One region of the Paenibacillus sp. FSL R5-0912 genome, then DNA from elsewhere that is predicted to be linked to it. Evidence: predicted binding sites of a transcription regulator. Region 1 holds the regulator's gene; each other region holds the start of a gene.
What was found. Region 1 encodes Rex, which represses fermentation and respiration genes when NADH is low (regulators of the CRP and FNR family bind a similar motif). Its sites were predicted from a motif close to TTGTGAAATATTTCACAA; they were not measured.
Positions count from the first base shown of each region.

Region 2: qoxA (cytochrome aa3 quinol oxidase subunit II) is a predicted target of Rex. The motif match lies at 1,857-1,874, and genes of this name have one in related genera.
Region 3: R50912_RS20270 (polymer-forming cytoskeletal protein) is a predicted target of Rex. The motif match lies at 1,829-1,846, and genes of this name have one in related genera.

Region 1 covers NZ_CP009282.1:4,936,568-4,939,786, reverse strand. Annotated here, with positions in the region: gene dinG (ATP-dependent DNA helicase DinG) at 1-1,441, shown strand, start outside; gene R50912_RS20890 (redox-sensing transcriptional repressor Rex) at 1,672-2,325, shown strand; gene R50912_RS20885 (amidohydrolase) at 2,312-3,219, shown strand, end outside.
Region 2 covers NZ_CP009282.1:1,098,864-1,102,082, forward strand. Annotated here, with positions in the region: gene qoxB (cytochrome aa3 quinol oxidase subunit I) at 1-526, opposite strand, end outside; gene qoxA (cytochrome aa3 quinol oxidase subunit II) at 570-1,586, opposite strand; gene R50912_RS04730 (polysaccharide deacetylase family protein) at 2,091-3,219, shown strand, end outside.
Region 3 covers NZ_CP009282.1:4,791,837-4,795,055, reverse strand. Annotated here, with positions in the region: gene R50912_RS20285 (anti sigma factor C-terminal domain-containing protein) at 1-538, opposite strand, end outside; gene R50912_RS20280 (RNA polymerase sigma factor) at 539-1,033, opposite strand; gene R50912_RS20275 (GNAT family N-acetyltransferase) at 1,198-1,779, shown strand; gene R50912_RS20270 (polymer-forming cytoskeletal protein) at 1,926-2,483, shown strand; gene R50912_RS20265 (hypothetical protein) at 2,652-3,219, shown strand, end outside.

The DNA of each region.
Region 1 (3,219 bases):
TCTGGAGGACATTGCCGGCAAACATCTCGGAATGCAGATGAAATATTTTACCGTGGCGCATACGCTCACCCGTCTGTACAAGGACAGCCGGAGCGGACAGCTGCCGGCCTTGCGCCAGACCCTGCAATCGTCCGGCAGTGAGCAGGCTTCGGAATGGAGCGGCGTTATCGACCGGATCTATCCGGATCTGCTTACTGTCAAGGAGTCCTGGGATACGCTCAGCGACAAGCTCTTCGGCTTGCTGCCTGAACGCAGCGATGCCGGAGCCGGTGAAGCCGGCCAACTGGTCGTACGCCTGCAGCCGGGCAAGAAGCCCAAAGAGTGGGAGGAGCTGGCCGCTCTGGAGAATACACTCCATCTCAGCTTGAGCGATATCATCCGCAAGGGTGATAAAATGCTCAGTGAGATGCGTGATACGGACAGTCAGTCCTCTTCGGACAGTCTTGTGACGGATATCGGCGGGTTGTTCAAGGACCTGGCCTCCATCCGGGAGCAGATCCGTTTCTTTATGGGACTGAATGACGAGAATATCGTGTACTGGCTGGAGGGGAGCGGCAATTACCGCGGCAAGTCGCTGCAGATGTATGCCGTTCCGGTGGATGTGAGCACTCAGCTCAGGGAACTGTTCTTCGATAAGAAGAAGAGTATCATCCTGACATCGGCTACCTTGTCTGTGGATAAGTCATTCCAGTTCATGATCGATAATCTCGGTCTTGGTGAGGCTGCAGAGCAGGGACGTCTACAGACAGCTCTGCTTCCGTCACCGTTCAAATACCGTGAGCAGGCACTGCTTGTCATTCCACGTGACTTCCCTAGTGTCAAGGGAAGCATTGGGGATGCCCGCTTTGTGGACACACTGGTTCATTCTCTGGCAGAAACTGCTGTGGCTACCCGCGGGCGGATGCTGGTGCTGTTCACCTCCTACAAGATGCTGCGCCAGGTCTATGATCCGCTCAAAGAAGCCCTGACTTCGCAGGATATCGCTGTGCTTGGACAAGGCGTAGAAGGCGGTAGCCGGAGCAAGCTGATCCGTCGGTTCCAGGACAGCTCGGCGTCAGTCTTACTGGGGACGAGCAGCTTCTGGGAAGGTGTAGACATTCCCGGGGATGCTTTGACCTGTCTGGCTATTGTCAGACTGCCGTTCCAGCCGCCCAATCATCCGCTGGCTGAAGCGAAGTCTGAGCTGCTTCAGGCACAGAAGAAGAATCCGTTCATGAAGCTGTCCGTCCCGCAGGCCGTAATCCGCTTCAAGCAAGGCTTCGGGCGGTTGGTACGCACCGCGCAGGACCGCGGAATCGTTATTGTATATGATACCAGGGTAATCGAATCTTATTATGGGAAGTATTTCCTGTATTCGCTGCCCGGACCCAAGATGGAGCATATGCTGACGGATCAGATCGTTCCGCGGATTGCAGAATGGCTTGAAGATGGCGGGGTTTAATAATCCGTCGGCGGCTGATATTATGTATAAGTAATTATTGTTCTGAAGTCCCGCGCTCCACGGCTCCTGCCTAAACGGGCAGGCCTGGAGCACGGTTCCTATAATCGGCTTAACAGCAGTGAAGCTTGATCAAGCAGCATATGCTTTCAAAACAAGCGTATGCTTACGAAGCAAGTTTTGCGAAGTCATTCAAGAAGTATATGCTATCAAAACTTTTAGGAGGAGAAAACATGAAATCGGATAAAATATCGGAGGCCGTCGTTCGCAGACTCCCAGTGTACCTGCGTTTCCTGAACGATCTCCAAAAACGTGAAATCTCAACAGTTTCTTCTCAGGAGCTGGGACAGAAGCTTGATCTCAACCCCGCCCAGATCCGCAAGGACCTGGCTTATTTTGGTGATTTTGGCAGAAAGGGCATTGGTTATGATGTCTCTTATCTGATTGAGAAGATCCGGCATATTCTGAAGCTGGACCAGCAGATTAATGTAGCTCTTGTAGGTGCAGGTAATCTCGGCCACGCCTTGTCGAATTACAATGCCTACTTGAAGGATACGATGAAGATTACAGCTGTATTTGATGCTTATGAGCCTAAGGTAGGCCAGCAGATCAACTCGTTGACTGTCCAGCCGATGAGTGAGCTGGGGGATACCATCCGTGCACAGGGCATCCGCATTGGGATTATTACCGTTCCGGACAGTGAAGCACAGAACGTTGCTGACATTCTGGTGGATTCGGGTATTGAGGCGATCCTGAATTTTGCTCCTGTAATTCTTAAGACTCCATCCAATATCCGGATTCATGCCGCCGATTTCACTACGGATTTGCAGAGTCTGGCTTATTATTTGCATGACGGAAAGGACGAAGCTGAAGATGAGCAGCAATAAAACCATTATTAAAGACGGCCGTTTTCTGGTTCCTGGCAGCGATAAGCCGGTGCTGAGCGGTTATATGACCATCGAAAATGATCTGATTACTTACATAGGTGAAGCGAAGCCTGTAATTGAAGAGGATGCCGAGGTTATTGACGGTAGCCGGCTGCTGTTCATGCCGGGTCTCGTCAACACCCACGGCCATGCGGCGATGTCGCTGCTGCGCGGCTACGGCGATGATATGGTGCTGCAGGCTTGGCTGCAGGAAAAAATGTGGCCGATGGAAGAGAAATTCACCGGTGAAGATGTATACTGGGGCACCTCACTATCCGTTCTTGAGATGCTGAAGGGCGGCACTACGACCTTCCTCGATATGTATGATCATATGGACCGGGTTGCTGAGGTTACGGAGCAGTCAGGCATCCGTGCAGTACTTATGCGCGGTGTTATTGGCCTGTGTCCGGAAGAGGTGCAGAACCACAAGCTGGCGGAGGCGATTGCTTTTGCCCGGAACTGGCATGGCAAGGCTGACGGCAGAATTACTGCAATGCTCTCGCCCCATGCGCCTTACACCTGTCCTCCGCAGTTTTTCATGAAGTTTGTTCAGGCGGCACATGATCTTGATCTGCCGATGCACACGCATATGTCCGAAACGCGCCATGAAGTGGAGCAGAATGTGGCCGATTACGGCCTGCGACCGGTCGCGCATCTGGAGAAGCTGGGAATGTTCACCCGGCCGTCCCTGATCGCCCACGGTGTTCATCTGAACGATGAAGAGATTGAGATTCTGGCCCGCCATAATGTTGGCGTATCTCATAATCCCGGCAGCAACCTTAAGCTGGCCAGCGGAGTAGCCCGTGTTCCTGAGCTGCTTAGAGCAGGAGTTAAGGTCTCCCTGGGTACGGACGG
Region 2 (3,219 bases), 3.8 Mb from region 1:
TGAATTCAAGACTCGCCAGCGGGAAGTAGGCTGACCATCCGGCATCCGGCGATCCGCCGATAACGAAGGAAATGTTCAGCAGCATGGCCCCCATGAAGAAGAGCCAGAAGCTGACGGCGTTAAGCCGCGGGAACGCGACGTCACGCGCGCCGATCTGCAGCGGTATGATCACATTCATCAGACCGATGATGAACGGCATGGCCATGAACAGGATCATGATTAGACCATGCGTGGTAAATACCTCATTGTAATGCTGCGCATCGAGGAATTTCATTTCCGGCGCGGCCGTCTGCAGACGCATCATCATCGCGTCCACACCGCCGCGGAACAGCATGAGCAGCGCCGCGAGGATATACATGACACCGATTTTTTTGTGATCTACAGTAGTAAGCCATTCACGCCAGAGGTATCCCCATTTCTTGAAATAGGTAAGCCCGACGAGAATCCCGATGGTGGCAAGTGCGATGCTGACCATGGCTCCGTATATCAAGGGTTCGCCGTGAACCTTAAATTTGTCTAAATCCATTAGGGTGGCTCCTTTCAGTGTGTTACGTTAAGCTCTTGCAGAGCTAGTTGCCTTCATGAGTCTCGGCATCTACGGGTGAGCTTGGCAGCGGCTGTTCGACTTCCGGATCAGGTTCGCTGTCAAATTCGGTTCCGCTGGACGGCACAGGAGAAGGATGGATTTCTTTGTTATCCTGATGCTCCTCACTGCCGTTGTCCATGTCCATTTCACTTCCGTTACCACTCATGTGTTCACTGTGGTCTCCAGGGGGAGGACTGAACTCTAAGTGGGTCGAGGAATAAGTTTTACGTCCGAGGAAGTCCGTGGCGAGCAGGCCTTTGAATTCATCCTCTGTAAGCTCTGGCGCGGTTTCCTTGACGTCATTCACCCATTCGTCGTAATCCTTGCTGCTCATAACAAGCGCTTCAAATTCCATGTGGGCAAAGCCTTTACCGCTGAAGTTGGCATTCTTTCCAATATAAGAGCCTTCGGTATCAGCTGACAGGTGAAGCGTGGTGAGCATGTCACTCATGGCGTACTTTTGTCCGGCAAGCTGTGGAATCCATAGGCTGGTAATGGTGCCGAATGAGTACATTCTGAATTCAACTGCACGATGCACAGGCATATTCACGTAGTTAACCGTTTCAATGCCTTCCTCCGGATAGCTGAAATGCCATTTCCAGTTGGAGGATGAAGCGTAAATGACCAGCGGTGTCTGATCTTTATAGTCCGCGGCCACGTTCTCGACTTCGGTAGTTGTCTTGACGGTTACAACTGACAGGAAGGCGACGATAATGATCGGGATAATAATCCAGATCGCTTCAAGTACCTTGTTGCCCTCCTCGTGTTCAGGAATGTAACCCTCGTTACTCTTCTTCGCCCGGTACTTAACCAGTACAAAGATATATAAGATGTAGACAACTGCCAGAACACCAAGCATTACAACAATGGAGAGAATGATGGTATCCGATAACGTCCTTGCAGACGGCCCCTTCGGGTTCAGAACAGCGATCGAGCTGCATCCCGGCAGGAGAAGGATCAGGCTTAGAAACAAAGCGTATAACGGTCCCTTTTTTTTCATATAGAACTCCTTCCTTCAATACTACTTTTCATTCGCCGTTCATTAAACGGGCGTACTACTTAACCTGTATCTATAGTAAGAATTACTTACCCATAATGCAAAATACATATTTTGTATAAATAGATAAAAAAGTCCTTAAAAATGGCGAACAAGTTAAATATGTGTGATCAAATTGTTACAACTACTTAAGGGTATGATAAAGATCACTGTAGCGGCGCAGTTTAAGCTAATTTTAAGGTTGTTCAAACTTTGTTCAAGATTGCATATTTGTTATTAATATTGTCACAATTATTTTGGGTCAAAAACACGTGAGTGAACCGCTTATGGCCTGCTGTGACAGCATTCGATGAGAATTGTCGTATTTCAGAAAAAAAGCTGAATATTCATTTTATCATTGCAAAAAGGGTGACAATATTTTAGCTTGCGGTTACAATCTCTCAAATTACGTTATATCTATGTGTGATAAAGTAATAGACAAATATACATAGATTGGAGATTGCTGCTGTGCCTATTAAAAAAATAATGTTGTTATTCCTCTCTTTATTCCTGGTTACGGTTCTTGTACAGATCCCTGCTAACGCTGAAGGTAAGACTAATGTACTGAAGCTCGGGATCAACGATAAATTGAGCGGTATAGAAGCCGTGTCTGTAAAAGGCACTTATTATGTCCCGCTGCGTGCTCTAGCTGATGAATTAAAATGGACGCTTACCGGTCTAACCGACGGAGTTCTGGTGTCGGGCGGCTCCGGGTCGCTGACTTTGCAGGGCGATGCCGGCGCTGTGCTCAAAGATGGTACAGTGGTGCCTGTGAGCACTTTTTTGCAGGACGGTAAACTTATGGTTCCGCTGAAAGTAAGCGGGTATCTTGGGTATATCATATCCTTTGCGGGGGATAAATATTTACTCCGGGTGAAGGACGGCTCAGCGGGACTTACAGATGAAGCTTATGTCACCAAGTATGCAGCTGAACTGAAACCTGTGGAGACAGCCCCGGCGGAGCCTGAACCATCCGCTGAACCCGGCAAGCCGGGACAAACCGTGTATCTTACTTTTGATGACGGCCCGTCGGCGACGACTTCCCAGCTACTGGATATCTTAAGCAAGTATGAGGTGCAGGCAACCTTCTTCATGCTGGGAAATAACATGAGCAAATATCCTAACCAGGTGAAGCGGATTGTGAAGGAAGACTACGGCCTGGGGCTTCATGGCATGACACACCGTAAGGAGAAATTCTATGCTTCCCCGGCTGCGGCGCTTGCGGAAATGTCGGGTGACAATGCTGTCCTCAAGAAACTGACGGGCGCTACTACATCGCTAATCCGGCCGCCTTATGGCAGCAAGCCCTATTTCACCAAGTCTTTCCGGGATAAGGTGCTTGGACAAGGCTATCATCTCTGGGACTGGAATGTGGACTCGAATGACTGGAGATATAAAGAGGACAGTGACAAGATCTACAATACAGTAATGGGGCAGGTTCGCACGCTGAAGAAGTCGAAGACGAATCCGGTTATTCTAATGCATGATCAGAAGGCCACCCTCAAGGTGCTGCCGCGTCTGCTAGAAGCGCTTAAGAAGGAAGGCTACACCTTCCAAGTCATTACGAAAGATATGGAGCCGGTGAATTTCTGGAAGG
Region 3 (3,219 bases), 140 kb from region 1:
TATCGTCTTCCAGCTGCTTCAGCAGACTGATGCTGTCCTCGTACGTTTCATAAGCGATCTCCGGATGGTAAAAGATCATTTCCCGGTCCCCTGTGGCAGAGTTGTAACGGTGTGTGGATGCTGTGCTCAGCTGTTCCGGCAGAGAAATCGCTCCGAATGCGCCATACCTGCCGGTGGAGCGGCCCAGCAGATTATAGGATTCCTCGATGGGCTGCCAGATATAAGGCTTATTTCCCAGCCATTTGTAAGTCTGATTGTAGGTTTCGCCGCCAAAGCTATCTAATTTCACCGACTGGTTGCTGATGTGCACATTGGGGGCGCTGATCTCATTTTTCCAGAGAATCTCTGATTGTACCTTGCTGCCCTGATACAGCCTCAAATGGTAGAGGCCATACCAGATAACGGCGAGAATAATGGGGGTTACGATAACAATGATGCCAATGGTCTTCAGGGTGGAGCGGAGTCTGGCTTTGTGAATGAGCTGCTGAGCCTGCTTCCCTCCGAAAATAAACTGGTCCTGTTCTTGATTCTGTTCCATTTATTGACCCTCCCTATAGTGTTTGATGAATTGGTTTTTGGCGCGCGTAACATGAGTCTTGAGCGTATTCTCATTCATACCGTACAGGGATGAGAGCTCCTTGTAGGTCAGGTTCAGCTCATATTTGAGAATCAGCAGCTCCTGATGCTGCTCAGAGAGCAGAGACAGTGTGTCGCGGATATTCTGTGCGGTTTCCCGCCTCAGCAGCTGAATCTCCGGCAGATGGGTCAAAGAAAGAAGCTGAATGTCGTCAACATCGACCGTGGGATGGCGTTTATCTTTCCTCTTAAGATCATAGAATTGATTAGTCGCTACCCGGAACATCCAGCCCATGACTTGTTTCGGGCCGATGCCATCCTGATAGATTAAGTATTTATAACAGGTGTCCTGAACGATATCTTCAGCATCCTCGCGGGCGAGTCCGCGTTTTCTCAAGTACCGGTATAGCAAAGTTCCGGCTTGCTGCAGAAAGTGATGAATGGTTTCTTTGGCCATGTCCTGCCCCCTTCCCCTATACAACGCTAAGCTCCGTGAAAAGTTTACAGCAGCCGTTACATCCAGTATTCCTTAATTATAAATGTTCACTACCGGCAACCGCCTCACCTATTCAGTTAATATAATATCAGTATGTAAAATATTAGCTGCATCGGAGGGTATCTATGTATCAGGATAAGGAATTGGTGATTCGGCCCATAGCTGAAGGGGATCTGTTCAGACTGTGGGAGCTCTCACATAAAGAGGAAGCACCGGAGTGGAAGAAATGGGATGCGCCTTACTACGAACACAAGCGGATTCCGTGGGAAGAGTATTATGGGAACAGAGCGGAGATTGTTGGATGCGGAAATAATTGGGTAATAGAAGTAGAGGGCGAGGTTATAGGCGACGTCAGTTACTATTGGGAGCATAAGCCATCCTTATGGCTGGAAATGGGCATTATCATCTATGATCCGGCATATTGGAGCAGTGGTTACGGGACAAAAGCTCTCAGGCTATGGATCGGTCATCTGTTCAATGCTTATCCGCTGGTCCGTGTAGGCTATACCACATGGTCCGGGAATGTGCGGATGATTAGGACCGGGGTGAAATTAGGCATGACGATGGAAGCAAGACTCCGGAAATGCCGGTACTACGACGGGCAATTCTATGATTCTATTCGAATGGGACTGCTTAGAGAGGAGTGGGAGGCCTTAGAATTGAAAGGATCAGCCGCTGAAGGTTCGCGTACAAAATTAGACAAATAAGCATGAAATGCCTGCATTTTGCACGATATGAAACAATCAAAATGCTTGTTTGTGAAAAAAGACACAAATTCGTGAAAACTATCACTTTGTTATCATAAAATTTTAATATATAATAAAGTTAATTAAAAGAAACAGGGGGAATAAAAATGAAATTATTCAAAGTTTTAGTAGTAGCAGGGGTATCCGCAGCATTGTTGTCGGGTTGTGGATCGAATAATAATGCAGCTAATGATGCAGGGGCAGCAGCAACTACAGCTCCAGCCACAGAGCAGACTGATGCAAAAAGCACGGCTTCGATCGTTAACCAGGCAGATGCCTTCACTGCTGCTGTAAGCGAAAGCGGCAACTGGATTATAGCGGTTCTGAACGATCTGACCGTGGACAAGGATGTTGTTGTAGCCGGTGAATTCCATGACAAAGGCGATGCAAGTGCAGCAATCTATCGTAAGCTTGCCCTGTATGCACAAGATGCAGACCACAAGGTTACAGCTACCTATACTCTGACAGCACCTAAAGTAACTGTGCAGAGCGAGAACTTCCGCGTTCAAGGCGGTACAATCAAAGGTGACGTATATGTAGAAGCTAACGGATTCAACCTGTACAAAGATGCTACCATCGACGGCAACCTGTACTATGCAAGTGAAGATGTGAAGGCTACTGCTGTGATCGAAGGCAAAGTAACCGGAGCAAATGAAGTTAAATAATCAATCCTAATACAGCAGCTACATTAGTATATTGTATTGCAAACAGCCTGTAGACAGGCCCTCTGGGGCTGGCTCTATGGGCTTTTTTGTATTCTGTCCGGAAATATTCTATAGTATTATGGAAGGTATTGTAAGCGTAAACACATGGGACAGGGGATGCAATTATTCATGAAGAATAGCCGGAGATTGGGGATGGCTGCCGGAGTGATTCTAGTTTCCGTAGCCGTACTCTATTTACTTTTGTATATGTATGAAAGACCTGGCGGATGGTCTGACCAGCGGATGTCCCGCTCACTCGGAATGGAGCAGACCCTCCAAATTCCACTTGGCAAAAGTCCGGAAGAAGCTGTCCGGCTGTTCCGCGGCTCCGACTCGATGACAGTAATTCATCAGGAGCCTGCAGCCAGAGGGGAGCTGGTATTTCTTACCCGGGCGGGCCAGCAAGATAGCAATAATCTTCAAGTAGAGTATGTCCGCAAAACCTGGCTCGGATGGAAGTGGGTATGGGGAGGCGGCTACGGAATGGGCGGAGATCCGGACAGCTCTGCATTAAACTATATGTGTTTTCCTGAACTGGAGCATATTTCGACTCCATTTCCCATGGTGATCGGAGAAGTTCTGAACCCGTCCATTCAGCATATTACAGTCGAGCAGAAGGAGGCAGGAACGGATACCTCCGAAGCGAAGCTGATTAAAGTCGGATCAGACCGGACGATTTGGTTCGCTTTTCAGCCGG